Regions from separate parts of the Paenibacillus sp. FSL P2-0173 genome, predicted to be linked through region 2. Evidence: a T-box and tRNA genes for the amino acid it is inferred to sense, from the RefSeq annotation. Region 2 holds a T-box; the other regions hold tRNA genes.
The links. A T-box is a leader RNA that pairs with one kind of tRNA and senses whether it is charged. The one in region 2 lies ahead of leuS (leucine--tRNA ligase), so its partner is inferred to be a tRNA-Leu.
Positions count from the first base shown of each region.

Region 1: it encodes a tRNA-Leu, which carries the amino acid that the T-box ahead of leuS (leucine--tRNA ligase) is inferred to sense. The anticodon was not compared.
Region 3: it encodes a tRNA-Leu, which carries the amino acid that the T-box ahead of leuS (leucine--tRNA ligase) is inferred to sense. The anticodon was not compared.
Region 4: it encodes a tRNA-Leu, which carries the amino acid that the T-box ahead of leuS (leucine--tRNA ligase) is inferred to sense. The anticodon was not compared.

Region 1 is NZ_JBBOYK010000002.1:574,647-582,491, reverse strand. Features, by position in the region: gene nspC (carboxynorspermidine decarboxylase) at 1-707, shown strand, start outside; gene MKX30_RS12905 (hypothetical protein) at 908-1,405, opposite strand; gene MKX30_RS12900 (hypothetical protein) at 1,715-2,230, shown strand; gene MKX30_RS12895 (GNAT family N-acetyltransferase) at 2,301-2,819, shown strand; gene MKX30_RS12890 (N-acetyltransferase) at 2,840-3,274, opposite strand; tRNA gene MKX30_RS12885 (tRNA-Leu) at 3,652-3,735, shown strand; gene MKX30_RS12880 (NAD(P)H-dependent oxidoreductase) at 3,829-4,359, opposite strand; gene MKX30_RS12875 (winged helix-turn-helix transcriptional regulator) at 4,557-4,913, shown strand; gene fabV (enoyl-ACP reductase FabV) at 5,082-6,263, shown strand; gene MKX30_RS12865 (hypothetical protein) at 6,377-6,580, opposite strand; gene MKX30_RS12860 (sn-glycerol-1-phosphate dehydrogenase) at 6,749-7,845, shown strand, end outside.
Region 2 is NZ_JBBOYK010000001.1:1,356,644-1,364,488, forward strand. Features, by position in the region: gene comER (late competence protein ComER) at 1-180, shown strand, start outside; gene leuS (leucine--tRNA ligase) at 161-2,599, opposite strand; T-box leader at 2,661-2,918, opposite strand; gene MKX30_RS05975 (tautomerase family protein) at 3,103-3,492, shown strand; gene MKX30_RS05980 (class I SAM-dependent DNA methyltransferase) at 3,565-4,338, opposite strand; gene MKX30_RS05985 (CvfB family protein) at 4,342-5,250, opposite strand; gene rsfS (ribosome silencing factor) at 5,247-5,594, opposite strand; gene yqeK (bis(5'-nucleosyl)-tetraphosphatase (symmetrical) YqeK) at 5,591-6,187, opposite strand; gene nadD (nicotinate-nucleotide adenylyltransferase) at 6,171-6,761, opposite strand; gene yhbY (ribosome assembly RNA-binding protein YhbY) at 6,779-7,075, opposite strand; gene aroE (shikimate dehydrogenase) at 7,144-7,845, opposite strand, start outside.
Region 3 is NZ_JBBOYK010000002.1:484,637-492,481, forward strand. Features, by position in the region: gene MKX30_RS12415 (hypothetical protein) at 1-244, shown strand, start outside; gene MKX30_RS12420 (YqzE family protein) at 344-535, opposite strand; gene MKX30_RS12425 (N-acetylmuramoyl-L-alanine amidase) at 826-1,587, shown strand; gene MKX30_RS12430 (divergent polysaccharide deacetylase family protein) at 1,562-2,497, opposite strand; gene msrA (peptide-methionine (S)-S-oxide reductase MsrA) at 2,623-3,135, opposite strand; gene MKX30_RS12440 (MerR family transcriptional regulator) at 3,206-4,045, opposite strand; gene MKX30_RS12445 (MFS transporter) at 4,182-5,681, shown strand; tRNA gene MKX30_RS12450 (tRNA-Leu) at 6,106-6,189, opposite strand; gene MKX30_RS12455 (hypothetical protein) at 6,410-6,946, shown strand; gene MKX30_RS12460 (carboxymuconolactone decarboxylase family protein) at 7,089-7,418, opposite strand; gene MKX30_RS12465 (hypothetical protein) at 7,536-7,757, opposite strand.
Region 4 is NZ_JBBOYK010000002.1:973,043-980,887, forward strand. Features, by position in the region: gene kdpB (potassium-transporting ATPase subunit KdpB) at 1-202, opposite strand, end outside; gene kdpA (potassium-transporting ATPase subunit KdpA) at 240-1,916, opposite strand; gene MKX30_RS27405 (potassium-transporting ATPase subunit F) at 2,068-2,145, opposite strand; gene MKX30_RS14800 (hypothetical protein) at 2,329-2,724, opposite strand; cyclic di-AMP (ydaO/yuaA leader) riboswitch at 2,840-3,012, opposite strand; gene MKX30_RS14805 (glutathione peroxidase) at 3,479-3,964, shown strand; tRNA gene MKX30_RS14810 (tRNA-Leu) at 4,110-4,192, opposite strand; gene MKX30_RS14815 (urease accessory protein UreF) at 4,455-5,192, shown strand; gene MKX30_RS14820 (hypothetical protein) at 5,489-5,737, shown strand; gene MKX30_RS14825 (helix-turn-helix domain-containing protein) at 5,834-6,217, opposite strand; gene MKX30_RS14830 (helix-turn-helix domain-containing protein) at 6,312-6,686, opposite strand; gene MKX30_RS14835 (MarR family winged helix-turn-helix transcriptional regulator) at 6,872-7,327, opposite strand; tRNA gene MKX30_RS14840 (tRNA-Leu) at 7,491-7,573, opposite strand; tRNA gene MKX30_RS14845 (tRNA-Lys) at 7,589-7,664, opposite strand; tRNA gene MKX30_RS14850 (tRNA-Glu) at 7,751-7,822, opposite strand.

The DNA of each region.
Region 1 (7,845 bases), on a different contig from region 2:
CTTGCTACAACAACTCCAGAATGGGTGTGACTCTGGCTAACTTTAGACCTGAGGATCTGGATGGCGTAGACGGTATTCATTTTCATACGATGTGTGAACAGAATTCAGATACGCTAGAGCGCACCATTAAAGTCGTGGATGAGAAATTCGGACCATACATTAAGAACATGAAATGGCTCAATTTCGGCGGCGGCCACCATATTACCAGAGAAGACTATGATCTGGACACGCTGGTACGCTGTATTCAATATTTTCAAGATAAATATGGTGTGCAGGTTTATTTGGAGCCGGGCGAAGCTATTGCTTTGAATACTGGATATCTGGTGGCTACCGTATTGGATACGATGAAAAACGGAATGGATATTGCCATTTTGGATACTTCGGCTGAATGTCATATGCCTGATGTACTGGCAATGCCATATCGCCCGAACATCATCGATGCAGGCCAGCCTGGCGAGTATGCTTACACCTACAGACTTGGTGGACTTACGTGCTTGGCTGGAGATGTGATTGGAGACTATTCCTTTAAAGAGCCATTGAAGCCGGGAGACAAGCTTGTATTCTGCGACATGGCCCATTACACGATGGTCAAAAACCACATGTTCAACGGAGTCAACCTGCCAGCCATCGCCAGCTACAACGACGAGGAAGGCATTAAGGTAATCCGTCAGTTCTCCTACGAGGACTTTAGCTCGCGTTTGTCGTAAGGCTTACACAGGGGTAAAAGAACTAAGTGCACTGAATAGAATGACTGAACTACAAAAGCCTCGCCCCTTAAGAAAGGGGTGAGGCTTTTTGGCGTAGTTAGTGATTTATTGATTTTTATTTGCCTTCTGTATGTATCCAATATAACAGCAGGCATTAAATAATGATTAACAATTTGGTAAGTTACATAAATTTAATTAGTCTACCTTACAACTTCAGAAGAGATTTTATAGTCAAATATATGTCCTCCAGGTTGAAGTCCTAACGCAGTGACGGTCAAGTAGTAGTCCTTACCTTTTTCAAGATCTGCGTTTAAAAAATATTGACCGTTTCTTGATCTTTTAATCTTTTGACTATTACTATCGTAAAGAGTTAGTTCCAACCAAGAATCAGGATAACTGTCGCCCTGAATAGTAAACTGAATTTCGTTTGATCTAGAGGCCATAATTTTATATACATCGTAGTTTTCAAAAGTTCCTTGTACTTTTTCCCCGAGGGTTCCAATGACAGCATCAGTTATAAAATAATAGTTAGCTTGTTCAAAACTATCATTTGGTTCCTGTTCATGATATTCAAGTAAGGAGGTGAGATTTGATTCCTTTGCTACTGGTACAGAATTTGCATCTTCAGCAAAAGCGGCACCTGCAGAAGTGCTTAGCAAAAGTGTAAGACCTAATGAAGCTAACAACGTTTTTTTCATGAATAAGATTCCTTTCTTTTTTAGGATTTATATTCATTTATATGAATATATTAGTAGCCAACGTGAACTATTGTATATTAATTACCAGTAAATTGGAATAATAAAAGGGATATTTATCAATAAAATAAATATAATAGAATATTTTGTTACAGAATTGCATTTCGCTTGTTTACAGGTTTTTTTCAGGACTTCTGTTTAAAGGTTAGGTTTCTTGGAGGAAAATATATATGGTATACTCATTGGATTAGGAACAAACTTCGACATGAGTTGGGGAAATAAATTGTAACGATAGGCAGAGGTGAATTGTACATGTTCGACCCTACGGTTTTTGATAATTTAAAAGTGGCTATGGAAAATACGGTTTACGATCTGGATAATTTGGATTCACGTATTGACATTACACAGCGGATCGACAGATTGGAAATGTCCGTGATGTCACGTGAATTTGCTGTCCAATTCAGACTGAGAGAACACCCGAGTGTGACAGCAGAGATTCAACTAAAGGCGGATTTAAACAACTTGGCTGCGGAAATTTTGGAAATCAAAGATCAAGTTCCGGGATGTGTCTTGTTGCTGAGTTTTTACATGGAAATTCGTGAGATTGAGTCACAATGCAGCCGGATTGAAAATATACTGGCCGAAAATTGGAAGCCCGATCTTAGACCGGTACAAACCCTTAGTCAGATTTACGGAGAGAAGACGTCTATGTACCAAAACAGGATTGAACTCCGATTTTCCAGACAAATTAACGAAGATCAGATGGAAGACATTCCAGAGCTGTTGGAACACATATTGCTGACGCTTATGGAATTAAACAAGGTCTAAAGGGTTAGGGCCCTAATGTAAATGACATTAGTAGACCAACAAGTTAACGTTAGAGGAGTTGAAAGTATAAATGAATGAACTAGAATTCTCTCAAGTATATGCGATTATGGAGGCTTCTTTTCCTGAAACGGAATGCAGAACATCCGAGTCACAAAGGGCTCTGCTTCATCATCCATGTTATCGTTTACTTACCAAAAAGGACGAACAAGGGCAAATAATTGCTTTTTTGGCGGGATGGGAGTTTACAGATTTTCGGTTTGTAGAGCATATTGCCGTAGATTCGGCTATACGAGGTGGCGGGTTAGGTAAAGAGCTTATGAGCAAGTTTATTTCACAGTCCGGTAAACCGGTAGTACTGGAGGTTGAGCCACCAGTGGATGAATGGACCCGGAGAAGAATTGGTTTTTATGAACGTTTGGGATTTCATCTGAACCATTTTGACTATGTACAGCCTCCTTTAAGAGAAGGACAGGCTGATCTGCGGCTTCAAATAATGAGCTATCCAGGTGCGCTGGCTGAACAGGATTTTGCTCCGTTTAAAGAGATTTTATATACCGAGGTCTATAGGTTAAATAAGAAGACTATATAGCTAAAGGTGTTTCATTATCGTTAATGTTTTGTCCATGCCATCACAAATTCTTTCTCGTCAGTTTCGGCATCAACAGATTCCGCTTGAATGGTAAATCCATTTTTAGTATAGAAGCTAAATGCTTTCGTGTTCGACTGGTATACCTTTAATTGAATCTCATTATGTTGCTTCTTCACCCAATCTAGTAGTAACTTGCCATAGCCTTTTCTTTGAGAACCAACACGTATAAACAGAGCCGCCAAGTATCCATCCAACATGGAAACAAAGCCGCCAATGCTATGATCATCTTGTATGATAACGTAGTTTTGAGCGAGGGGAAGGTACCTGTTTTCCATCTCGGTAACTTGTGATGCCCAATACTGCGGAGCAATAAAATGATGGGCTTCTATGGAAGCATCCAGCCAGATGGCTGTCAACTCGTTGAGCTCTTCCACATTTGCGGGTCTAATCGACATCGTATCTCCTCTTTCACAGTGCAGTATGTAATCTTATAGATGATGTTGAAATAAAAAAGACCGTCCGAGGACGGTCTTTCTACCCGTGGCGCTTAATTAAAGCTTTGATCCGTATCCCGCGCCTCCGTCAACTCTGTAAATTAGAGAATAACGGACCGGGTAAGGGATACGCTCAACATGCGATTATTGATGTTGACGCACCTCCTTTCCTGATGGACCCATTTTACCATATATGGATTGTGATATCCAGTGATTTTCTTATATTTGCGGAAATGATTCATAGAAAATACAAAATAAAAATGGCTTGATTTTATGTTCTATGGAAGATATAATCTTAATTACGGTGACTGAAAAACATCGGTGTGAGTACATAATATGCGGTCGTGGCGGAATTGGCAGACGCGCACGGTTCAGGTCCGTGTGGGCTAACCCCCGTGGAGGTTCGAGTCCTCTCGACCGCATCATAGCCTAACATTTACAGGTTCTTGGATTGGCTGGATGCCACCAAGAGCCTGTTTTTATATGGTTAAGATGCGTGTACCATTATAACTATTTTATTTATACTGAAATATATATTTAATATAGTCCTTTGCACTCTGATTAATGTCTTCGTCGCTTGCTTGAAACGAGGCTCCGAAGACAGCGAAATAGGGTAATGTTATCGCGCCAACATGCACTGCGCTTGCTTTAAAAGGTGCTATAACTTCATCTACAGTAAAAGAAACGGAACCAGTAGGTGAGTAATTTTCTTTTTTATCGCCAATGGACATGGCTATCCCTAGCTTCTTTCCTTTTAACTTATCACCTTGTGAACCATAAGCCCATCCATGAGTAAAAACATCATCCATCCATTTTTTTAATAAAGGCGGGTAACTATACCAATATAAAGGGAATTGAAATATGATATTACTATGTGCTTCAAGTAACTTTTGCTCTTTCAAAACATCAATGCTCCAGTTTGGGTACTCTTTATAAATTTCGTGAATTGTAATTTCATTGGTATATTGAAGTAATTCTCGTTTCCATCTGTTATTTACTCTAGAATCTTCGATATTGGGATGAGCTAAAATCACAAGAGTTTTCATCATAAATCACCTTTCTTACGTAACATATTTGCCTTTGTAGATGCTCTATTATTATTCTGTATGCTTCAAAAAAAGTAAATACACACAATAAAGTAAGATAGTTACTTGAAAGTGTGCATTGGACTTAGAGTGAAGATACGCAATTATAAAATTAATTAGATAAACTTTGTTATTTTTAGCGTTGAAGAGGTGGTACTATGAAACAATATAATTTAGGCATAGAAGCAACACTTGAGATCATCGGAGGTAAATGGAAATCATTAATCATTTGTTTATTAATGTCTGGTAGAAAAAGGACAAGTGAATTACAGCGTAGTATTCCGGGCATTTCTCAAAAGGTTCTTATACAGCAACTTCGCGAACTTGAAAAGGATGGTATCATAGGTAGACATGTGTATAATCAAATGCCTCCAAAAGTGGAGTATTATATAACGGAATATGGAATTACAGCAAATGAAATTATTGACTTAATGTGTTCTTGGGGAAGGGCTAATATCCAAATAAGACAACAGCAAGGAGAAGATGTGATGTTGTTAGAAAATGATTCAAAATGAATAGTGGAGTAAAAAAGCGTTGTAGACTATGATGTTTACGACGGTTTTCTTCGGCTGCCTTCAAGTGCTAGGTTATATGTTGAGCCGCAAGCTGATTTGCTATATAGTTATGACTGGACAACCATTACATCCATATTAAATGAATGCTAAAGTAGGGGGACCCTTGCAATGATTATTAAACCGAAAATTCGTGGTTTCATATGTACGACTGCACATCCTGCAGGATGCGCGGCTCATGTTAACCGTCAGATCAACTACATCAAAGATAGCACATCAATACAAGGAGCTAAAAAGGTACTTGTGATCGGAGCATCTACTGGATATGGGCTGGCTTCTCGTATTGCTGCGAGCTTCGGTCTGGGAGCGGACACCATAGGGGTATCCTATGAACGTCCCGCATCAGAGGGGCGCACGGCTTCAGCAGGCTGGTACAATACGGTAGCCTTTGAAAGAGCGGCCAGAGCAGCTGGCTACATAGCAGAAAGCATTAATGGAGATGCTTTTTCTCATGAAATTAAGCAGGAGACGTTGAAGCTGGTAAAGGAAAAGCTGGGCAAGGTAGACCTGATTGTGTATAGTGTCGCTTCACCGCGACGGACACATCCCGATACGGGTGAGACCTTTAATTCCGTTCTCAAGCCTATCGGACAGTCTTTTTCTAATAAAACAGTGAATACGAATACAGGTGTCGTATCAGAAATTACGCTAGAACCGGCTACGCAGGAGGAAATTGAGAACACCATTACGGTAATGGGTGGCGAAGATTGGTCCTTGTGGCTGAAAGCGTTGGAAGAAGCTGATCTGCTGGCTGAAGGGGTAACCACACTGGCTTACTCGTATATTGGTCCCGAAATTACGGAGGCTATCTATCGTAAAGGAACCATTGGCCAAGCTAAAAATGATTTGGAAGCTACAGCACATACTTTAACAAGGCAATTGGAGCGTTATCATGGAAAAGCTTACGTTTCTGTGAATAAAGCTTTGGTTACACAATCCAGTTCGGCTATTCCAGTCGTACCTTTGTATATTTCTTTGCTGTTTAAGGTCATGAAGGAAAAGGGACTGCACGAGGGATGTATTGAGCAGGCACAACGTCTGTTCGAGACGCTATACAGTGGGTCCACTGTGGAAACGGATGAAGAAGGACGCATCCGTCTGGATAACTGGGAAATGAGAGACGATGTGCAGCAGGCTGTCAAAGCAGCTTGGTCCGAAATCACTACAGAAAATGTATCTGAATTAGGCGATCTCGAACAATACCGTCTGGATTTCCTTCAATTATTTGGATTCGGGTTTGATGAAATTGATTATGAATTAGATGTTAATCCAGAGGTTGATACAACTTTATAAGTGAATATTTGTAAAACAAAAACGGGTACTCTCAAGCGATGCAATTGCTTAAGAGACCCGTTTTTTATGTATATTGGCAAAAAAACAAGTTGCACTCGTTTCACTAACAGCATTTATCGAGAATTAGACGTGGAAAGTGACTTACGGTGCAGCAAGCGAAAAACGGCAATGGTAATGACAATCCCCGCAACGCCAAAGACTGCAACAGAAGTCAGTGCCCGATAAGCTTGCCAGCCGAACAAAAAAGCAATACCACTGCCAAACGTTGTACCTGCCAGTAACCCAAGTGCACAGGCAATATCCGTTCCAAATTTCATAAACATGTTCCTTTCGAATATATAAATTAAAAAGTAACTTGTACTTTTTCGCTGGACTTGGACACACACTTGTGCGTACAATTAAATAGTAATCGTTTTCAAACGGAATCTATTAATCATTATGGATCATTCTTGTGCAAATTATTCCTTTTTCAGGAGGCTGATGAAATGAATATGAATGAGCAGATCAAGCTGTGGAACGAAGAGGCGCAGGCTAGTAACGCTGATCATCCTCACCGAAAGGTTGAATTGTTTATTGAGGTACGGGATGGAGCACTGGAGTCTGTTGTTCCTTATCTGAACCAACAGGATTATCGTCATGTAACTCTGGTAGAAGATGAGCATACTTCGGCGGCGGCTGGAAAAAAAGTAGCTGAGCTGATTCGTGAGGCAGGTTTGACAGTTGATGTAGTCCGCTTACCTCCGAATGCTGTAGGGGATGTGATTGCTGATGAAACCTACATTATGAAAGTGCTGCTGGGTGTGGCGGATAATAGTCAGGCTGTACTTGCTGTAGGCTCCGGCACGATTCATGATCTGGTTCGCTTCGTATGTTATAAAATGAATCGTCCGTTCTTGTCAGTTCCGACGGCTGCTTCGGTGGATGGTTTTACCTCCGCAGGCGCACCACTAATTGTGGACGGCAGCAAGCAGACATTCCAAGCAGTTCCGCCAGAGGCGATCTTTGCTGATTTGTCCGTGCTGGCAAATGCGCCACAGACGATGACTGCGGCCGGTTTTGGCGATATGCTCGGTAAGTTCACCTCACTAGCGGACTGGCATGTTTCCAGAGATTTGGGAAACGAGCCATATTCACCTGTGGCTAATCGCATTACTGAGGAGGCTCTGCGTGACTGTGTAGAGCATGTCGACGAGATTGCGGCAGGCAGCAAGGCTGGTGTCGAGGTATTGATGAATGCGCTGATTGCATCTGGTATTTCGATGCTGATGATAGATCATTCCCGTCCAGCGTCAGGGGGAGAGCACCATATTTCCCACCGAATTGAAATGGATTTTATTGCAGAGGGACGCAAGCAAGTTTTGCATGGTGCCAAAGTAGGCGTAGCATCCGCATTGCTGTCTGACCTGTACAGGGATTTAGCAGCCAGTCAGGATGTAGAGGCTTTTAAGGTGTATCGGGCTTTGCCTACGTCGGAGCAGATGCGTGCATGGCTGGCTCAGGTCGGAGGCCCATCTACCATTGCCGAGCTGGGGGTTACGGAGGAACAGCTTGCGCGTGCATTGCGCACGGCCCATACCTTGCG
Region 2 (7,845 bases):
TTACAGGCCAGAGTGGCGGTTCCCGGAGGTATTACTGCCGAAGCTCTCGCACTGTTGGACATCAGCCTGCATAGTGTCTTTCCCGAGCTGATACAGGCCACGCACAACAAGTATGAAGAAGACATGCAAAAGGTGGATGTCTCCTTCGGCTTAAAGCCAATTAACCGGCAACAATATTAACCAGCTTACCTGGTACAGCAATTACCTTGCGGATCGTTTTGCCGGCCAGTGCCTGCTGAACATTGTCCAACGACACAGCGAATGCTTCCATCGCTTTAGCATCAAGATCCTTGGCAATCGTTGCACGCTGCACAATTTTACCATTCACTTGCACAACAATTTCCACTTCGGCGTCCACCGTCCATGCTTCATCATAAGCAGGCCAGGCCGCGTAGGTAATGCTATCATTGTGCCCCAGCAGCTGCCACAATTCCTCGGCCAGATGGGGTGCAAGCGGCGACAGCATTTGCACGAAGTTTTCCATTGCTGCACGCGGCAGAAGGTCTGCTTTGTATGCATCGTTGGTGAAGATCATCAGCTGGCTGATCGCTGTATTGAAGCGCAGTGCATCCAGATCTTCGGTTACTTTTTTCAGCGTTTTATGCCAAGTACGATTGAACTCATCGCTACCGCCGTCATTTGTAATTTTATCGTTCAGGCTACCATCCTCGGAAACAAACAGGCGCCATACGCGGGACAGAAAACGATGTGCTCCCTCTACCCCATTCTCATTCCATGGCTTGGTCGCTTCCAGCGGCCCCATAAACATCTCATAAATACGCAGCGTATCGGCGCCAAACGTATTGACAATATCATCAGGATTAATGACATTACCGCGTGATTTACTCATTTTTTCATTGTTGTTGCCCAAAATCATACCCTGGTTGACCAGCTTATAAAAAGGCTCTTTCGTTTCCACTACGCCGATATCATACAGTACCTTATGCCAGAAACGGGCATACAGCAAGTGAAGAACCGCATGTTCCGCTCCGCCAATATACAAATCAACAGGCATCCATTCACGTTGTTTCTCTTTGGATACAAGCTCTTTGTCATTTTTCGGATCAATAAAGCGCAGGTAATACCAGCAACTGCCTGCCCATTGCGGCATTGTATTTGTCTCGCGGCGTGCTTTCATACCTGTCTCAGGATCAATGGTTTCGATCCAATCTGTTGCGTTCGCCAGCGGGGATTCACCTGTACCTGAAGGCTTGATATTGTCCATCTCCGGCAGTACGAGCGGAAGTTGGTCCTCAGGAACCGTTTTGATCGTTCCATCCTCCAGATGAATTACCGGAATCGGCTCGCCCCAATAGCGTTGACGGCTGAACAGCCAGTCACGCAGGCGATAGGTGACTTTGCCGTGTCCTTTGCCCTCGGCTTCCAGCCATTCAATCATCTTCGGAATCGCTTCCTCGTTGGTAAGTCCATTCAGCGGGCCGGAATTGACGTGCGGTCCATCCTCAGTATATGGCTCATTAGCCACATCTCCACCTTGGACAACCTCAATGATATTCAATCCGAATTGCTTGGCAAATTCCCAGTCACGCGCATCGTGAGCAGGTACAGCCATAATCGCTCCAGTTCCGTAGCCTGCAAGTACATAGTCAGCAATCCAGATCGGCAGCTTTTCGCCGTTCACCGGGTTCACTGCATAAGCTCCTGTGAATACGCCTGTTTTATCCTTGGCCAGATCCGTACGCTCCAGATCGCTTTTACGAGCAGCTTGTTCACGGTACTGTTGTACAGCATCCTTTTGCTCAGGCGTAGTGATAATATCCACCAATTCCTGCTCTGGTGCCAGCACACAGTAGCTTGCGCCGAACAGTGTATCTGGACGGGTTGTAAATACTGTGAGTTGCTCGTCATAGCCTTCAATTGGAAAACGAACCTCTGCCCCGGTAGACTTACCGATCCAGTTCCGCTGCATATCCTTAATACTCTCAGACCAATCCAGTTCCTCCAGATCCTCCAGCAGACGATCCGCGTATTCCGTAATTTTCAGCATCCATTGACGCATTGGTTTACGGACGACCGGATGACCGCCACGCTCACTCTTACCGTCAATAACTTCTTCATTCGCTAGCACCGTTCCCAGCGCCGGGCACCAGTTCACAGGTACTTCAGCTACATATGCAAGACCGCGCTTGTACAGCTGGATGAAGATCCACTGTGTCCATTTGTAATAATCAGGATCCGTCGTGCTGATTTCACGATCCCAGTCGTAGGAGAAGCCGAGCGATTTGATTTGACGGCGGAAGTTATTTACATTTTTCACCGTAATTTCGCGTGGGTGCTCCCCTGTATCCAGCGCATGCTGCTCGGCAGGCAGACCGAAGGCGTCCCAACCCATCGGATGCAGTACGTTGTAGCCGCGCATTCTTTTATATCGTGAAACAATATCCGTAGCTGTGTAGCCCTCTGGGTGGCCTACATGTAGGCCGGCTCCAGATGGGTACGGAAACATATCCAAAGCATAAAACTTCGGTTTGCCCGGCTCTTCCCCGGTACGGAACGTCTTGTTCTCATCCCAATATTTCTGCCATTTTGGTTCAATACTTTGCGGTTGATAGCCGTGCTTCGGCTGTGTGTCTGTCATTGTCTTTTCCTCCTCAAACGGTATGCAACAAAAAAACCTCTGCATCCCGTAGCGTGTCAGCGCTAGGGACGAGAGGTTATATTCCCGTGGTACCACCCTAGTTAGCAGAAAGCGTTCTTCGCGTTCTACTCCCTTTGCACCTGATAACGGAGGTGATCCGATGCGGGTTAATAACAGGATACAAGCACCTGTATAGGGCGTTCCTGCGTTGGACGCATATCTCCGAGGCGAGTTCACTTTGCACTGTCAACCGGCTTGCACCACCCGCCAGCTCTCTACATGTCCAGACAAAGCTACTATTCCTCATCAGCGATTGTTTAACCGTTAATAATGGCACTATTATATTGAAAACCGCGAAAAAAGTCAAATAAGGACTACCTTTGGTGTTAAAGACCCTCTTCATACTAATTGTTCATGACACATGCATACGAATGTTTTATAATGATTTCGAATTAAATCGCTTCAAGTTGAGATGAGTTGAGATAAGAAAGGTGAGCTGAGAAATGGCACAGATTAAAATTTACGGAATAAAAGAAACTCTAAATCCAATCAAAAAGCAACTTTCAGAGGTGATTCATTCTGCTGTGGTGGATGCGTTCAAATATCCTCCTGACAAGAGGTTTCAACGTTTTTTTCCTATGGATCAGGAAGACTTTATATATGCCGATGGTCGCTCTGAGGCGTACACCATTATTGAAATCAGTATCTTTGAAGGCAGAACGACAGAAGCTAAGAAGCAACTCATTAACCTGTTATTCCAAAGAATTAACGATCTTTTGGGTATTTCTCCACAGGATCTTGAGATTACTATATTTGAAACACCCAAACAGAACTGGGGCATTCGGGGTGTACCGGGTGATGAGCTTCAGCTGAGCTATAAAGTGAATATATGAGTGCAAAAAGACGCCCTTCATGTCATCATGAAAAGCGTCTTTCTTTTCCCATACTCGCTAAATGAAGCCTTGCTATTTTACAGCAACATAAAACAGTCTCGCCGCGTCATCTTCTGCTTCTACCCATTCAAAATCCGCATATACCTTCACATCACGAAAACCCGCTTTGGACAATTCTGCCTTCATCCAGTCTGGGTCATAGGCACGTTGAACATGTATTTCCTCGAAACGCTGGTATAGATCGCGTCCTTCTTGTTCTGCTTTCGCAAAGATACTAAGATGATGCTCAATTTCACAACGGGGAGTGTCCAACGCACATGTCCAGATATACGAGATAGAGCGTTCATCCAGTACGAAAGGCTGCTCTTCATCATAACGTAAAAACGTCTGAGGATGATGTACATCGAACAAGAAGGTTCCGCCAGGCTTTAGACCAGCATGCGTTCTGCGAAAAGTAGAAATTATATCTTCTTCCTCCAACAAGTAATTCAGACAATCGCAAAAAGAAATTACAGAATCCACAGGCTCGGGTAAAATCCATTCTCTCATATCCTGCTGTATCCAGCGAACGCTTCCCTCACGAAACAATCGCTGTCCCTGTGGAGTGGTTTCCATTTTGCGACGGGCTACTGCCAGCATGTCAGAGGATAAGTCGATTCCAGCCACCTCGAAGCCCGAGTTAACCAGGGGGATCGTAATTGAACCCGTTCCGCAGCCCAGCTCGGCCACCGTATGAGGCATACCGTACTGATCCCAAGCCTGCCGTGCAAAGCGCAACCAGTCCGGGTACGGCATGTCCTGCATCAGCTCATCATACACATAGGCAAACTTCCGGTAAGAAGCCATTTTTTATTCCCCATTCCCGTCCTTCGGTTCAGGTATATTCTCCACCAGGTAGGTCCAGTTTTCCTTTTGTGTAACCAGTCCTTCCTTCATCAGCTTGCCCATCGCACGCTTGAAGGCGGATTTACTGATACCAAACCGTTGCTTGATAATATCCGGCGGTGTTGCGTCGGAATAAGGCATGCCGCCGCCCGGACGCTCTTTCAGAAAAGCAATCAACCGCTCCGCATCCTCATCACGGCCTACTTCCTTGCGTGGTGACATCGCCAGATTGACCCGACCGTCTTCCCGAACAAGCGTGACCCGTACCTTGACCTCTTCGCCCAAGCGAAGCATCCGGTTACGCTCCGAGGAATGAATCATTCCAATCGCGCCAAAACCAAGCACACCTCCGTTCACCAGGACGAATGTGCCCATCTGAAGCGGCTTGTACACAGTCGCCTGCACCCACGTATTCAGCCACGAATCAGGGGCGTGGAAGCACAACGGAGCCAGCTCCTGTTCCCCTGCCAGCTTAGCCCGCAGTCTGCCTTGCTTGTCATGCTCCATAATGGCATACACGTAGTCGCCCACACGAGGATGCAAATCTCGGTTTTCTGGCAACTCACGAATCGGCAGCAAAAGCTGACGACCCAATCCCATCTCCAGGAAACAACCCAAACGCGGATGCACATCGGCCACCTCAAGCTTTGCCATTTCGCCCAACGACAAGAACGGCTTTTTCATAGTTGCGGCCAAACGGTCCTCTGTATCGTGAAAAATAAATACCTCCAACCGTTCACCAACTTCGATTTCACGTGTCAGCTCCGTATAATGCAGCAGCACATCCTGCTCACCAACAGTGAGAAAATAACCGAAAGGAGATACCTCACGATCCACCATAATGGTGACATAAGTACCGGCGATCAAACTCATACCTTTTCCACAACCTTAGCATCCGACCAGAGTCGTTCAATGTTATAGTATTCGCGCTCGTCGCGATGGAAGACATGCACTACGACATCCCCCAAATCCATTAGCACCCAACGGGCGGAATCCATTCCTTCGATTCCTTTGATGGTTACACCTTCATCATGAGCGCGTTTGCGAATTTCTGTTGCAATCGCCTGTACCTGTGTATCCGAATTACCGTGGCAGATGACAAAATAATCAGCTACTAGTGATATTCCCCGCAAATCCAGTGCGACAATATTCATTGCCTTTTTATCATTTGCAGCATCAACCGCTGTTTGCATTAATTGCTCATTAGTTAGGGTCATTCATGAACCTCCGTTTTTCTCTGTTTTAGTTGTTGAATCAAGTCATTGCGCGACAAGACTGTCAGTGGAAAAATAACCTTTTTCTTTTCCAGCAACAATGTAATCGTGGAGTCAAATCCAGCGATAAGGCCCTGCTCCAAGCTTTTCTTTGCCTGTTTACGGATATGCTCAACCCCCGGAAAATCCCGTCCCGGTTCGATGTAATCAGCGAGACACACGACTTTATCCAGCAGGCTCATACCTACGCGTCCTGACGTATGCCAGCGGATCGCATTCCTTATTTCCGGATCATCCACTCCGTAATCTCTTGCTGCAACGCAGTATCCTACCTCTGAATGCCAGAGCTGCTTGTCATGTTCCAAAAGCTCCTGATCACATTCGGGATGACTGCGAATCACCTCTTCCATCTGCTGGACAGGCCAATATTTCGCTACATCATGCAAAATAGCCGCCAGTTCGGCCTTATCCGGATCTGCTCCATATCGCTGCGCAAGCTCAACTGAGGTATGCATAACACCTAGTGTGTGCTTCCAGCGCTTTTCAGGCATTTGACCAGATACGGCTTCCATTAATTGCTCACGGCTGTACTTCATACAAACCGCCCCTTGTAATATAGTCATGCACACGATCAGGCACAAGATAACGGATGGTACGCCCTTCCGCAGCACGCTCTCGAATATCCGTCGACGAAATGTCCACCACTGGCATATCCGCCAGCAGTACCTTGTCCTGCAAATAATGCGGCAACTCATCCAACGCAAGCTGGAACCCTGGGCGCCGAACACCAATAAAATAAATTCGCTGCGCCAGTTCCTCAATTCCCTGCCAATGAGGCAAGTAGTTCACCATATCCGCACCAATAATAAAATAAAAATCCACAGCAGAGTGCAACTCCTGAAGCTCCTTGATCGTGTCAATGGTATAGGATACTCCCCCGCGAAGCACTTCAATATCCAGCACTTCAAAAGCAGGATGACCCGCTACCGCTTCACTCGTCATCTCCAGACGCTCCTTACCGCTCGCCCCCGCCTGATGCTTGTGCGGAGGAATATGAGAAGGCATAAACCATACTTGATCCAGATCATAGGCATCTCTTGCCGCTTCTCCAGCCAGCAGATGTCCAATATGAATTGGGTCAAATGTACCACCCATAATACCGATTTTCATAATTTTCTCCCCGCGTGTTATCCTCTAGGCAACTCGATTTCCTTATGATCACGGGATTCTTTGTACAAAATAATAGTGCTCCCGATGATCTGAACAAGCTCAGAACCTGTCTCCGCGGCCAGTTCTTCCGCAATTTCATGTTTGTCGTCCAAACAGTTGTTCAAAATTTGCACTTTCATCAGCTCACGCTTTTCAATCGCATCGTTGATGTGACGCATAAGATGCTCATTCGTACCGTTTTTGCCTACTTGAAAAACCGGGTCCAAATGATGCGCCATTGAACGCAAATATCTTTTTTGTTTACCTGTTAACATGTATATTTAACCCCTTCGTCGCCACATATGCAATGCAGCATTTCCATAATTTTAATGTACAATCTTACTTACGACAGGCTACTCAGCACAGCCGCTCTCATTTGCTCTACAGCAGGGACAACCCCTGTGAAATACTCAAAAGCCACAGCCCCCTGGTACACGAACATGCCCAAGCCCCCATGTACAGTGCAGCCGCGCTGTTCACGGCTTTCCCGTAAAAGTCTCGTTTCCAGCGGATTGTAGATCAAATCACTCACAATGATTCCCTCCGGAATCAAGCTCGTTTCCAGTGGAAGTTCATCCGATAAAGGGGACATTCCCACCGAGGTTGTGTTAATCAACACATTCACTGTGGCGAGCACGCTCTTGGCATCCTCGTTAGAATAACCCCTCACTGGGATCGCCTCCGTCGTCCACTCTAATGCCAGTTGCTCAGCTTTGTCACGTGTTCGGTTCAAAATAATAACCGATTCCGGTTGCTCCTCCAATAGAGCATGAATTACGCCACGAGCAGCCCCTCCGGCTCCAAGAACAGCAATTCTTGCGCCCTTCAAATCGACAGAAGTCTCTTCTTTGAGGGAACGTACGTAGCCAATTCCGTCCGTGTTATAGCCCTTGAGCCGTCCATTGTCATTCACTATCGTATTGACAGCGCCAATGAGTCTGGCCCCTTCATCAATCTCATCCAGATATTTCATAACCTCGACTTTATGGGGAATCGTCACATTGACTCCGCGGAAATGCATAGCGCAAATCCCCTTCATGGCATC
Region 3 (7,845 bases), on a different contig from region 2:
TGTCCGTAACACAGCCCAATTTATGGATACACTGAGTATTTCACCGCGTATTATATTTTCTGCCACAGGTATCAATTTTGCCTTTGGAGGTCCCTTATCCATTAGTGGGTATCAGTCCTGGATATCCCCAGATCATCCGTCCCAACCCAATTTATATGCGTTAACCTACCATCATGGACTGTCCCGATTTGTACCATTAAAACAGTTATTGTCAGCTGGTGAATTTTTTCGTTTGGACTCTTAGTTATTAAGAAACACGCAAAATGATTCGGAATGATCCCTACAACACAAAAAGAGACCTCAAATGGCATCCCCTATGCCTCTTGTGGTCTCTTTGGCGAGTTTAATGTCGCTCTCTTCGTTCTCTGCGTGTGGATTTCATCCACATTTTCAGAGCCAGAGGCAACATGCCAAACCATTTGCTCACCCACGGCTCTCTGGCTTGTTTTTGACTGCGTCGAACATCACGCGGCGTTTCCATATAGCGAACAATTCGCTGCGTAATATACGTCACCAGTTCGTCACTCTTCGCCATCCTCCATGACCTCCTCTATTCTGCCCCTATCATGTCCATTCACATTGCTTGGAAATATCGGATTTACACGTTAGGTGCAGATACAACTAGCTTGCTCATTTTCCAAAAGGTCTAACCCCTGTGGGAATAACTATGCATGGTTTCCCTTAAATGGAACATACTATCTTCAACATAACAGTTACCTCAAGGCTAATTGTTATGTTTGAAGGCAGCTACGTTGCTTTAGGTTTGATGTCTGTTATGCATGGTTTTTCAGTAAACAATCAATTCGTCCACTGGAGGAATAGAACGTGCGAAAAAAAAAGTTAAACAAGATATGGCTGAAAGGGCTGGGGTTGAGTCTATGCATCCTTTGCAGTGCTGTATTTGCCCCATTTACCTATCTAGCTGCTCAGCCCAACGAGAAAAGTAGCGAACCGAACAAGTATACAGAGGGTCCATCCAACGTACATTCGTCCTATCACGCTTTTGCCAAGCCCGTTGTCCTGATTGATGTAGGCCATGGCGGTGTGGATGGTGGAACAAGTCACAAAGGGCTTTTGGAAAAAGATATCAATCTCGCCATTGCTCAAAAGCTGTACTTGATCTTACGCTCCCAGGGTTACCCTGCTGTCCTGAATCGGGACAAGGACTACGCACTGAGTGACGATAACCGTTGGTTGCAGTCCAAATCCCGGCACCTTAAAGACCTGGCTCAACGTAAAAGTCTAACAGAACAACTGCCCACCGCTTTGGTTGTAAGCCTGCATGTCAATTGGACCAAACGTACCGAAAAACGTGGACCCATTGTGCTGTATCAGGATGAAGGCAGCAGCTATCTGTTGGCTGAACGGATTCAGCATTCATTAAACCGCTTATTTTGCATGAATAGAGAAACAGTGTACGGAAAACCCTTTTATCTTCTGAATAAAATCCAGCATCCCGCTGTAATTGTGGAAACCGGATTTATCAGTAACGAACAGGACAGAGCCATGCTTTCCGGGGATCGCGGTCAAAAAAGCATTGCTGAAGCTGTTGCCGAAGGCATTATTGCGCATCTGACGGCATGGTAGTGTTGGTGGCTGGGTCTCCAGTCCATCCCCATACAGCACGCACCAAATCGCTAATACCCACAAATTTGGCGTGCTCCTTTAGCTTGGGAACCGATGAATGAAGAGCCGAGGATGTATACATGCCAGACACGCCAACGTGCCCAATCGTTACGCATGTATCGTGCTCGTCCAGCCACTCAACCACTTTTGTAAGTTGCCGATTCACATGAGCGAGTGTATGGACATCATCCAGGAAAACATCATTGCGTACCGGTGGCATTCCCTTTTTAGCGGCAAGTTCAGGTACCACTGACCAATAATTAGTACGGCTGTCGACAAAAAATAGTCCATGCTCCTTACAAACATCAAGAACAATAGACATAATGCGTTTATCCGAAGTGACCTTCGAACCCATGTGGTTGTTCATTCCTATCGCATAAGGAACATCCTTTATGGCTGCTGTCACCTTAGCACGTACTTCTTCATCCGTCATATTTGCCTTAATTGCTCCGGGTCCAAGCCATTCGGGCTTTCCCTGCTTTGGTTCCATTGGAAGATGGACGATGACATCATGACCACGCTTATGCGCTTCCATAGCGTCCTGCTTGGTTGTAGGCAGGAAAGGCATCACAGCAACGGTAATCTTAACGGGTAAATTTAAAATTTGCTCAGTCCCTTTCATATTATTTCCCAGATCGTCGATAATGACGGCAACCATCTTTTGCGGCACGTCCTGTTTGTCTAATGCTTTTGCAACACCAGTACTACAGACCATGAATAACATGCATACCGAAATACAGAGTACTACGGTTCTCCGTATTTTAGAGCTTGAATGGAATACAGGTACATAAGCTGGCTCTTTCCGGCCGCGAGATGCCTTTAAAGCCTTTTTTATTATGTTTCTCATGTGTAGCTTCCGTCGTGTACTCATTGCGGGTCAGCCTCCTTCTCTGTCCCTTCATTGTGTGAGTAACCTCGTCTAAATATGTATAAGGCAGATCCATGGAATACTCCCTGATCTGCCTTATCGTGCGTAGAAACGTATATTAAAGCCGCTTACCAGTTCTTATCAATAAATTCATCACGGCCTGATTGGGCCCGATCTTCCTTATAGTGCTTCACGTTTTTCTTGTGGTAATCCTGATGATAATCCTCTGCCGGATAAAAAATAGAAGCAGGAAGAATCTCCGTTACAATTGGCTTATCAAAACGTCCACTTTGTGCCAACTGCTCCTTGGACTGTTGCGCAAGCTCACGTTGCTGCTCTGTATGATAAAAAATTGCGGGTTTATACTGTGTACCCCGGTCCTGGAATTGACCTTCCCCGTCGGTAGGATCTGTTTGCGGCCAATATAATTCGAGCAGCTTTTCATAAGGAAACAGCTCAGGCTCAAAAGTAATCTGCACCACCTCGTAGTGACCTGTAGTTCCTGTTTTAACCTGCTCGTAGGTCGGATCGGGAATCGTTCCTCCAGTGTATCCTGACACAATGCCATGAATGCCCGGCTGCTCCTCAAACGGAGTCACCATACACCAGAAGCATCCACCTGCAAAAGTTGCTTTCTCCATATTTCATCCAACCTTTCAATAGCTTCAATCATAAAGTGCGTTATTTTTTATCATATCTTAAAAGATAACCTTATAAAAGAAATTTTCTCCCTTTACAAACCTCAACCGATATCCGTATTACATAGTCGTCTGGATTTTTTTCTGCGAAATAGTTGAGCAAATCCACTGCGTACGCACTCCCGCACACAGTCATCCCTTTACTCGCTATATACTCTTTTATAACGGAGTACGCTTCAGACATTGTTTCATATGATCCTCTGTGATTTAAGACAGCATAGAGGCCTTTGGGTTTGGTAACTATTCTCTCTCCCACAGTCGGAACCTTTAGCTTATTGGCAATATAGTCCGAATAATAATCCCCTGACACTACCCGATCCTTGCATAAAATAGTCCAGATCGGAAACTCATAATCAGTAAAGTGATTTTCGCAATAATCTCGATGTTCACTTAATTTGTGAGCAAATTCCTTATCACCATCACCCTGTTCCAGTTGAGTGGCAATGAAATATTCCTCTTCACATTCTTCTATCGACGGTCCATCGTGTAACTCTCCCTTGGCTTGCTCCGTCATTTCAATGGCACCTTTCAATAGGCTTTGCATCCGTTTTATTCTAATCCGTTCCACTTCAAGGTCATGCAGTTTCTGTTTGAATAGCTCTATGAGCAGAGGCGTATTCTGATTCTCAATAAATTCCTTGATTTCCTGTAGTGAGCTACCCGCCTTCTTTAGCACATTAATAATATCAAGCGCGTAGCATTGCTGAATGGAGTAAAAACGATAGCCTTTTGAGTTTGTGAATTCTGGTTTCAAGAGCCCGATCTCATCATAATGGAACAGGGTATGTTTGGTGACTCCGCAAGTCTTGGCCAGCTCACTGGTAGTAAAGTATAGGCTGTGACTTTTTGACATAACTCATTCCTCCGTTATGTTTTAGAAGTTTTGTATGTCTATTTTATCCCGAGAATCAACACTTGACTATAGGGTAACCCTATAGATTAAGGTTTTAAATTGTAATAACTTAAATTTGTATTCACGGAGGAACAACATGTCTAAATTCAAACGCTGGTTGGTTCTAGCTATCGTATCAAGCGCTCTTTTGCTTATTGTGATGGATATGACCATCCTGTATACCGCATTGCCGAGCTTAACCCATGACCTCGGTGCATCAGCGTCAGAAAAATTATGGATTCTCAATGGCTACTCGCTCGTTATGGCCGGTCTGCTGCCAGCAATGGGAACGCTTGGGGACCGCTTGGGTTATAAAAAAATCTTTACCCTCGGGTTGCTTGTATTTGCTGCTGCTTCGCTTACTGCCGCCTTTTCCCCCGTGCCCTTTGTATTGGTGGCGTCTCGAGTTCTTCTTGCAGTCGGAGCGTCTATGATGATGCCCGCTACCTTGTCAATCATTAGGGTTACATTTACAGATGAACGCGAGCGTGGATTCGCGATCGGTATTTGGGGCTCCGTTTCTGCAGGAGGAGCAGGACTAGGTCCTATCGTCGGCGGGCTTCTTTTAGAGCATTTTTGGTGGGGTTCTGTATTTTTGATTAATTTGCCGATTGCGATCATTGCTTTTGCATTAACTCTGATTTATGTTCCAAAACATGCGGGCAATACAGAGAAAAAATGGGATCTTACCGGCTCCATCCAAATCATGATCGCCATGGTGGGACTCATCTATTCCATCAAAGAGTTTACCCGTCGTGACGGGTCTCCAATATTAGCCGTAATAGGTGCGGTTATCGGCGTCTTGGCACTTATCATCTTTATCCGTCGTCAAAATAAAAGCGCTAGCCCTCTTATTGATCTTACTTTATTTAAAATTACAAGGTTCAGCACCGGATTTATAACAGCCTTGGTGGGTGCATTTACACAGATGGGGATTCAATATATTGTAACCCAGCGTCTTCAACTGGTGGAAGGTCTGTCGCCTCTCCAAGCAGGACTGTACACGATTAGCATACCAATTGCATCTCTCATTGCCGGCCCCTTAACCGGGTCCATATTGCATCGCTATGACGTTATCCATATTAAAAGCTTCTCTCTTCTGATTGCCGGTCTGGGAATGGGCATCTATCTCACGCAATTTAATTCAGGCATGGCCGGGCAGATTCTTGGATTGGCTTTACTTGGTGTGGGTTTGGGAGCAGGTATGACAGCAGCATCTCACTCCATTATGAACTATGCCCCGGCACACAAAGCAGGCATGGCTGCATCGATTGAAGAAGTTGCCTATGAAATGGGGGGAGCATCAGGGATTGCTATCATCGGAAGCATGTCAACTCTTGCGTATTCCCTAGCTATGAAAGTCCCTACGGGACTCCACGTTCCAGCGAATGTGAAAGACAGCCTGGATGAAGCGCTCATAGCTGCAGAGGGTTTGCCTGCCCAGGCTGCAGAAGCACTGAAAGATGCGGGCCGTTCTGCTTTTGATCAATCCTTTTTTGTTATCCTTGTGGGAGTAACTGCAATTTTGGTGGTAGCTTCGCTAGTTGTCCGTTTGGCAGGGGCGCGCTCCAAGAAAAAAAGAGATGTTGAGTTTTGATACAGTTAATTCCATGTAGTTAATTCTAAACAACTGCCGCTACATCTTACGAGCGGCAGCTGTTTTATTTGTTATTTTTGAGTGCCTCCAAAAGTCTCGTATTTAGTAAATTCAATTAGGAAAATTTCGACAGCCATTGGTAAGCATATTGAGTAGATTGAACTGAAATAAGATCAAGCATGGCAAGGCTGGAAAGAAAGAGATAGAAGAGGTGAAAATATCGACTTCATAATAGAAATGGGAAAAAATCCACCGGAATGCGCTTATAAGGTCATTCCAACAGTAGACTTATTATCCTGTTCTCATAGCTTCGGAGAGATTTCTTCGACACAGGTCTTGGGTAACAACTTAAATTTTTTAAGCATACAAAAAGGTCCGCAAACTGCTATAAAAGCAATTCACAAACCTGTATATTATAAGATGATGCGGTCGAGAGGACTCGAACCTCCACGGGGGTTAGCCCACACGGACCTGAACCGTGCGCGTCTGCCAATTCCGCCACGACCGCATATATGTTGTCATATACCTCGAAAGATCTATCTTTCTTAGCGACAAGATAGATCATACCATGCTCATATCAAGATGTCAAACCTTTTATGTTTGTTAATTTCCCCTTGATAAAAAAGGAATAATAAGCTAAAATAAGAACATAAGTTCTCAGGAACGAAGGTTCTTTTTTTCAATCGGTTATGAATTATCATCACATTTTCCTAAGGCGGTGAATGGTAATGACTTCTTTAGATACTACTCAGCATGAATGGTCTCTTGTGAAAAGTTATCTGCTCCTTACCTTTATTCAAAAAGTATTTGAGCGGGACAGCCTAATTCTTGAAGAAAGCGGTATGCTGAAAACCCCTGATCTTTATGTCGAAATGGTTAACGCAGGTGTAGATCGTACCGGAATCCTGCTATCTGAAATAAAACATGAATTTAATAAATATCACATTCATGTTCTAGACATACAACAAAACCACTCCGGCGTTCACGCCACCTATATAAGTAAAGGAAATAAAGAGCAGTTCAATATGGCTATGCCAGCATTCCGTAAAGAAATGTATGAGCGGATGCGAGCATATCTGGGGCTCTCGACCTCCATGCCTCATACAGCCGCCCTTCCTTTACTAGAGAAACATCGCCCCGAATTACCAAACAATTCAACTTCCAAACCCCTACGCATCGTTGAACGAAGTTTGGTTACATCCTCTTTGGCCTATAAGCGTAAAACGTCTCGCCCTGCTGCTTTTGCCGCAAGCAGAAGAGCATAATCCCCGCACAACAAACACGCAAAAGAAAGAAGCTTCCGCAGACACCAACTGTGCTCGGAAGCTCCTTTCCATAACCATCATATATCAAAATCGATCTATATTCGCTATCACGAAGTATAAGCATATCTATTAATGATTTGCTTTATTGCAACGCCTTCTGTACACGCGTAACCCCTTGACTTAGAGCATGTCCTCCACCTACTGCTGCGGCCACAGCAATGGTCTCCATAATTTCCTGATCACTGGCTCCTTTGGACCGCGCCTCGTCCACGTGATAAAACGTGCATACTTCATTGTTGGCAAATAAGCCAATGCCTAGCGCAATCAGTTGCTTGGTTTTCTCATCTAAGCTGCCGGCTTGAAAGCACTCTCCGGTAAAGCGATGATATGCATGAACTACCTCGGGCAACTGATCTTCCAAATGGCTGATTTGATCCTTGTATGCATGTACTTTTTCGTCCATAACCGTCATTGACACAGCACGTCCTCTCTGTTGGATTTCCCTTCATTACTGTGTCCGATTTAGAGTTTCTGTATGCCTAATGAATCGCTCAGTTATTTTTATCCAACACCCATTTGGAACCCCTTCCTAACCCAGATCTATCGGATTGTGACGCGGCTCGCCGAACGGCTGGTATGTATAACTGCGATCCAACTTGACCACACGTCGATTCTGGCGGCGAATAAGCACCTGTTCATCATCCCATGCCAGTACAATGCCAACAACATCGTTGGACTCCAATCCATCGCGTACGACACGCACCTTTTCACCGGAGAGTCGATAAGCATCCAATTCTTCGTCCATAATCATCCTTGTCCCCTCCTTATTCACTTTTTTAACACAGCAACCATGATTCTATATACATGAAAAAAGTTTAAAAAGAGACCTAAACAATCAT
Region 4 (7,845 bases), on a different contig from region 2:
CGGCCAGGTTAAAGCCCATTTCCTTGCCAGTTCCAAAATAACCGGGAAGCAGTAACATTAGCAGCACGACCAATGTACCGATCTCCACGACGAACATGACAGGATTCTTCATCATAATCATCGGATTTAATTTTATAAAGCTATCCTTGATCGCATGCTTCAAGATGCTTCTGTCCAGCATGTGTTTGCGTTGTTCCTTCATGATCAAACACCCCGTTCATCCATTCTCATTTTCTTCTTCACATGGTCAAAAATTCAGCAACAGGTCCCAATACGATAACGGGTAAAAAGGTCAACGCACCAATCAGCAGCACGACCCCGATCAGAATGGCTCCAAATAACTTGTTGTCCGTACGCAGTGTCCCCGTCGTCACCGGAGTCGGTGCTTTGGCATTCAATGAAGCCGCCACAGCCAACAATGCAATCATAGATACATATCGTCCGAAGAACATAACCAGCCCCGTTGTCATGTTCCAGAATACGTTGTTATCCGAAAGACCTTCAAATCCCGAACCGTTATTTGCAGCAGATGACGCATATTCATAGAGCACCTGAGTCAACCCGTGATAGCCAGGGTTAGTGACCGCGTCGTATCCCCAATGACTCATAAACGCAAGCGCAGTTGGGGCGAGAATGAGGAACGGATGTACCAAAATGGCAATCGCGATCAGCTTCATTTCCTTGCCTTCAATTTTCCTTCCCATAAATTCCGGAGTTCTCCCGACCATCAGTCCGCATATAAACACACCCAGAATCGCATACATCAGCATATTCATCAGCCCGACACCCTTGCCGCCAAAAATGACGTTTAGCATCATTTCTCCCAAAGCAGCCATGCCACCCAGTGGGGTTAGTGTATCATGCATATTATTGACCGAACCTGTCGTTGCCGCTGTTGTGACCGCAGTGAATAAAGCCGATTGTCCAATGCCGAAACGAACCTCTTTCCCTTCCATGCTTCCTTGAGAAGCATCCACACCCAGTGTCTGGATTAACGGGTTACCTGTCTTTTCAGACACGTACGTAATAGATAGAAAAATAAGAAACAATACCATCATGGAGCTAAAAATAATCCAGCCCTGCTTACGATTACGGGCAAACAATCCAAAGGTATACGGCAACGAAGCCGGCATTATCCACATTGCCAAAATTTCCAGCACGTTCGTCCAAGGACTTGGATTTTCAAAAGGATGCGCAGAGTTAGCTCCCGCATAACCGCCTCCATTCGTCCCCAAATGCTTGATGGACTCCAGAGAAGCAATGGGCCCCATAGAAATCTGCTGCTGTGTTCCGCTCAGCGTCGTAAGATCCGCCGTAGGCTGTAGCGTCTGTGGTACCTTCAATCCAACCAGCACCAGCGTAAGCACAAAGGCCAGCGGCAGGAAAATCCTTATAATGGCTTTAATAAAATCTTGAAAGAAATTGCCCATCCCTTCACCGCGCCGCGTCAATCCTCTCATAAAAGCCGCAGCAACCGCAAAACCGGAAGCAGCCGAAGTGAACATCATCATCGTGACGAACGCCATCTGTGTCAGATACGTAAGCCCGCTTTCTCCGCTATAATGTTGGAGATTCGTATTCGTCATAAAGCTGATTACCGTATTAAAAGCTAGTGATGCTTCCATATTACTGTTTCCAGCCGGATTACCGGGAAGCATTCCCTGTAAACGCAACAGCAAGTAGCTGATCGCCACAAGCACGACATTCGTTGCAATGAAACTCATAACATACGTAGTCCAACGCATGCTCTCCAGCTTCTTCAATCCTACTATCTTATAAATCAGCTTTTCTGTTCCGCCAAAAATCCGATCCGTCCGATTGGGTTCATTCGAGAATACATGATACATATAGGTGCCCACTGGCTTTACCAAGAGCAGCAATATGACGATCACAATTCCAATTTGAAGCAGCTCCATCCTTTATTCCTCCTTCAAAATGCTCCTGCGTTTGGAACAACAGACCTGCTTCCAGAGCACCAAACGTGTGCACACGTTTGCGAAAACCTGCTACCTATGATGCTTAATATTCAGATCTGTTGTTCCCGCCCGCTCTATCCCCTATAGCTGATTAGAACTTTTCAGGGTTCAGGAGTGCGTAGATTAAATACATAAACACAATAGCCGTAAGTCCAAGTATAACGATCATCCTCTTCGTCCTCCTTTAGAGGTCTGCGCATCACACCAGCGTACAAACAGCAGTATCACTCCATAACTCACAGCCATGACGAGCAGCATGTATATATCCATCATGTTTATACCCTCCGTATCGGTCCTCAGATCGCCATTCTTATTTGATCATAAAATCATAAAACAACTATGTTATAAGTGCTTATCCGTTCAGCAGAAAACCCACCTCTCCGTTCAATGTGTAGATCACATGATCCGCTCCCAATCCCCGATAAATTCCTTGTGGATTACAGCCGTGCGTAATAACATAGATCGATTCCGATGTTAGCGGCCGACATATTTGCAGGAAACGGCACGTCAGATTCAAGCTGTTCTCGAACAAATACACACTACCAATTTCTTTTTTTGGAAAATTCCATTTTCCTGCTTGCATGGTATTGATGCGGACAATGTGCTCCACACCCATTTTTTTGAGCTGTCGTTCCTCCTGGGCGCTATTCGTGAGAACTGCAAACGCCAATTTTTTGAAAATAAGCAATTTCACAAAACTTCTGCCCGCTTCATTCGGTGCAGTGACAATAATTAACCGACCTTCCATCAGTAGCTCCTCTCCCGGTATAAAAAGACAACAAAAAGAAGCCGAAGGAAAAAGGCTTTCCTCCGGCTTCTTACATATCCATGATAAAATAAACCATGGCTGCACACGGCGGTTTGTTGCCTCTCCCTGTACGCTTACGAGGTTAGCTGTCGGATTCGGACGTGAGAGTCGCCCTATTTCTGGCACTTGACCTGAAAATTCACCCCATGAGACACACGGCTTCCGAAGCCGTACAATCTCGATTGGTTCCCCCGCTTTTGCAACTGCAAAATTCAGCGCTATAGACATTTCGTTGTTGCTTCATTCAAGTTAATTTGAAATTACGTCTTGAATCATACACCCGCGCATGGAAGACTGTAAAGCTCAACTGCGGGGTTATAAATCGGCCTTTAGAGCCTAGGATATTAATAATAGCGCTTACAATGCAACTATGCTTCTCACAGCTCCTTCAATCTCTGTTTTTCATCCCTTTTCGAAAATGACAAGCATGTCAATATTGGCGTAGGGTAGGGCGTTTTTGGCCTTTTTTTGTAAAAAGAGAAGAAAATACGCTATATGTACCAGCTAAACACCGATTGAACCCGCTTTTATAAGAAGAAACACCTTAATTCGCTCCATTTGCGGTGCGATTTACTGTTTTGAACAAAATACGATTTTACAGCGGCTAAAGGCTTGATACAGCTTTTCAAAACTTGCAACCTCGATTTTAATTGCTTACAATTTAATTGCTGAATATTGAATAAGGAGAGATACTATGACCGTTTATGAATATGATGCGCACACCCTGCAAGGGAAACAAATTCCGTTATCCACATATGAAGGGAACGTTCTGCTTATCGTGAACACTGCCAGCAAATGTGGGTTAACCCCCCAATACAAAGCGCTACAAGAGCTATATGACCAGTACCATGAACAGGGGCTCGAAATTTTGGGATTTCCCAGCAACCAATTTGCCAAACAAGAGCCAGGTTCCAGCGAGGAGATTTCCGAGTTTTGCCAGATCAATTATGGTGTTACCTTTCCGATGTTCGCCAAGACAGATGTCAATGGCGATCAAGCGCACCCCTTATTTCGTTACCTGACCCAAACTGCTCCGGGGGTATTAGGGTCCAAAGCGATCAAATGGAATTTTACTAAATTCTTAATTACACGAGAAGGTAACGTATTTAAGCGCTATGCACCGCAAACCACTCCAGATAAGCTGGCGGGAGATATAGAGAAGCTTTTGCAGCAAAACTGACATCCTTCTTTATCACAGTTAATAAACGACCGGTTGTCTACCGTTGTTCTGTGGCAAAAGGATATAACGAAAAATGCTTAACAAAAAAAGCATCCCTTCACGTAAACCGTGTCAGGATGCTTTTTTAACTGAGTCTTGCATATAATGCGGTCGAGAGGACTCGAACCTCCACGGGCGTACGCCCACTACCCCCTCAAGATAGCGTGTCTGCCATTCCACCACGACCGCAAATCATAATGTAATGAGGCAACAGATTTATTATACTCTCTCATCAACTATTTGTAAACAAAAATATAATAATTATTTTATATGTTATTTTAACTAACATATATGAGCGATAAGAATATTTAATTTGACACAAAAGCTACTTAAATGTAAATATATATTACATATATTTCGAATATCTTTCGTCCCCCCAAGTAAAGAGTGAAATAACGTAACATAAGGATTCACTTCGAGGAGGCGAACCACCCTGCATAAAGGCAACCGCTTGCTGAACTATGCATTATTGTTGGACCCTTCCCTACCTGTTGGTGGCTTCACCCGTTTCAACGGACTGGAGAAACTATCCCGTAACGGACATTTGAACAGTCTACAAGACCTGGAACATTACATGCTGGATGATTTGTATCCTCAATTTACAACCGTTGACGGCATGGCTATCAAAAGTCTGTATGTCGCCATCCAGCAGAATGACAGTTGGCGGATCGCCCTCATTGATAAGATGCTGCATACCCAACGTCCCTCCTGGCAGCATGTGAAGGAGTTTCGTCTATCCGGTCAGCGTCTGCTCAAGCTCGCTAAGGCTCTTTATCCTTGGCTTGAATTTGACCAGTTGGAATCCATACTCATTCAATACAATGCGATTGGCACACTCGCTACCGTTCACACCTGGATTAACTTCCTCCTCGGAAACGATGTAGAACAGACCGTTCACGGCTATCTTAGCGCAGCGGTGTCCTTCTGTGTGGAAGATGCCTTCAAACTACTCAATCCTCCTTATGAGGAAAAGAACCCTCTTATGGAGCGTATGACAAGCGAGCTCCTCTCTGCCTGGAAGAAGCTTAACCAACCTGAGCCAACTGCATCTCAGCGTCGCTTTCTTCACAGACATTGGTCCAGCTCCTACATCACTCTACCTCTTTATATGAGCCATAATAACCAATTGGATGAACCTAGACTGTTTTCCTCCTCAGGTCTATTCAAACGCCTTCCAGCATCCCCCTGATGCGTCGTTTCGCCAATGTGGTCACAACACCAAAAACACTCTGTCCCTTTCCTCAGGTGGCAGAGTGTTTTTTATCCACATATAATCGCAATTCACAGCATTAGCAGACTCTAGACGGATTATCAGAACCACCTAGCACTTAATTAAGTAATTAATTCAACAAAATGACGCATTTACGATTGTAAAAACACGTATAAAAGTGTATCATAGTGTTAGATGGTTAATTCTAACATGTTTACTGATGATTATTATAACACACCAATTATTCCGCAAGAATCCGTAAGGGGCGATTTCTCTTGAATAACAAAATGCCTGTCACCTCCTTCGGGTGGGCCATCAAACAACGGCTTGTCGAACTTCGACTGGATCAGAAAACATTTTGTGAGACACACAATATTCCGCCTTCACGCTTGTCCAATCTGATTCACGGCACCCGCAAAGCACAAAGGTACAGAAAACAAGTTGCTGCAATTCTGAACATCGACGATAACGACTATAAGGAGGCACCGCACTCTAAACCTAACAAGCATTCCAGTTACATATAGGTCATTCCATATCACCAAGAAACCAAATAGACCCGTAAAGCGAACCCCACTCGTTCGTTTACGGGTCTTCAACCCAGACGATCTTTAGCCAAAAAATTATTCCGGCTTTGTTTTATCCTTCTCACTTTTTTGCTTACGGTATTTTGCAAATTCAACATATTCTAAAATAAAATTCTGTTCTTCCGTCTCAAGATCTTCTGCCTGGCAATTCAGTGGCCCCATCACTCCAAAAAAATAAGCAGCCTTCTGCTCCTGAAGTACGCCTTCTCCTGGCTTAATCCCTTTCATTAACCAATCGAGCGATACATTAAAAAAGTCCGAAATCTGAATCAAATGGGTGGTACCCGGCGTTGTTTTACCCCTTCTCCAATCACCGAGATTCCCTGAACTGATTTTAAGTTTTTCACAAAATGCCTTCTTGGTCATTCCGCGATCCTTAATCAAAGCTTCAATCCGCTGATAAATAGTTTGATCTCCCAAAATGTTTCCCCTCCGACACAGTAACTTTTTCTGAAATAATTTTCATTTTTCAAGCCTTACTCATTAGTAATCCTCATCAAATCCTAAGCAACCATTACCTCATAGTAGAATTGCGCTGGTTTTTCTCTTTACGAAAGCGGGTAAATTCAATATACTCAAGTATAAAATTTCTTTCCGCCTCACTAAGCGGTTCCCCCTGGCAATTCAGTTGCCCTGAAGCGCCAAAAAAATAAGGGTCTTGCGACTCCTTTAGCACCTCACCCTGTACATCTCGACCCAGCATGATCCAATCCAGACTGGCATCAAAAAACGAAGCAATTTCAATGAGTTTATTCGTGCCCGGCGTCGTTTTTCCTCTTTTCCAATCCCCGAAGTTCCCTGTACTAATGCCTAACTGCTGGCAGAACGCCTTTTTCGTCATTCCCCGTTCCTTGATGAGTTCCTCAATGCGATGGTAAATAGATTGCATAGAAGTTCCTTCCTCCCTAGCAGGCTCTCAAATAACGATATCATGTTCTCTGTTCCCATTTCAAAGATCACGTATGCTAAAATTACCGAATTATGTATGTTGGTTTCCATTATACCACAACACGCAACAAAAACCGCCTGTTTTCCGAAGAAAGGGCGGTCTTTAAGCCAGTTCACTTACGCCAATCACGTAGCAGAGTTGTCGATTTTAAGTAAGATATGCTTCAATTCATTCAAAGTTTCACTCAGATGCAATAAATCTTCTTCTGGCAAATACACCAGTCTTTCTTGAATTTTATTGGAGAAGGTATGAAATACCTGTTCACAAAAAGCATCGCCTTCCTGTGTAATCGCCACATTCACGACTCTGCGATCCGAATCACACGATTGGCGGTCAGCCAACCCATGCTCCACCAACTTATCCAGAAGAGGAGTCATGTTTGGACGTGAGACATTAAGTTGTTTGGACAAATCGGATACTGTAGACGAACGCACTTCACGCAGAAGCATGAGCACTTGAAAGTTATTAGGCGACAAGTGTAATGGGAAATCGAGCGGACCGTAGGTGAAAAATTTCTTCTTCACAATCGGAAACAAGCCCAAAATATTTTCTGATATATTTCCTAACAGTTGAGTGTCCATATTTTTCACCGTCACTTCATAAGTTTATACTTATCATTCTATAACATTATGGCATTATATTATACTATGGAATCATTATTTCATCATAATCATTACTTTATTACATCACTACACAAATAAAAAAAGCCTCTACCGCGAGAGACTTTTCCGTTTATTCCATTGATGCGGTCGAGAGGACTCGAACCTCCACGAGCGTACGCTCACTACCCCCTCAAGATAGCGTGTCTGCCATTCCACCACGACCGCATAACAAAATATAAATGGTGAGCCATGAAGGACTCGAACCTTCGACACCCTGATTAAAAGTCAGGTGCTCTACCAACTGAGCTAATGGCTCATGCTGTTCATCCAAGCTGTCCGCCATTAGACCAGACCTCAGGAATTTCCCTTAAGCATGCAACATGTAGTCTATAAAGACAACAATGACCCGTAGGGGATTCGAACCCCTGTTACCTCCGTGAAAGGGAGGTGTCTTAACCCCTTGACCAACGGGCCTTATTATTATACGCCAACTTGGC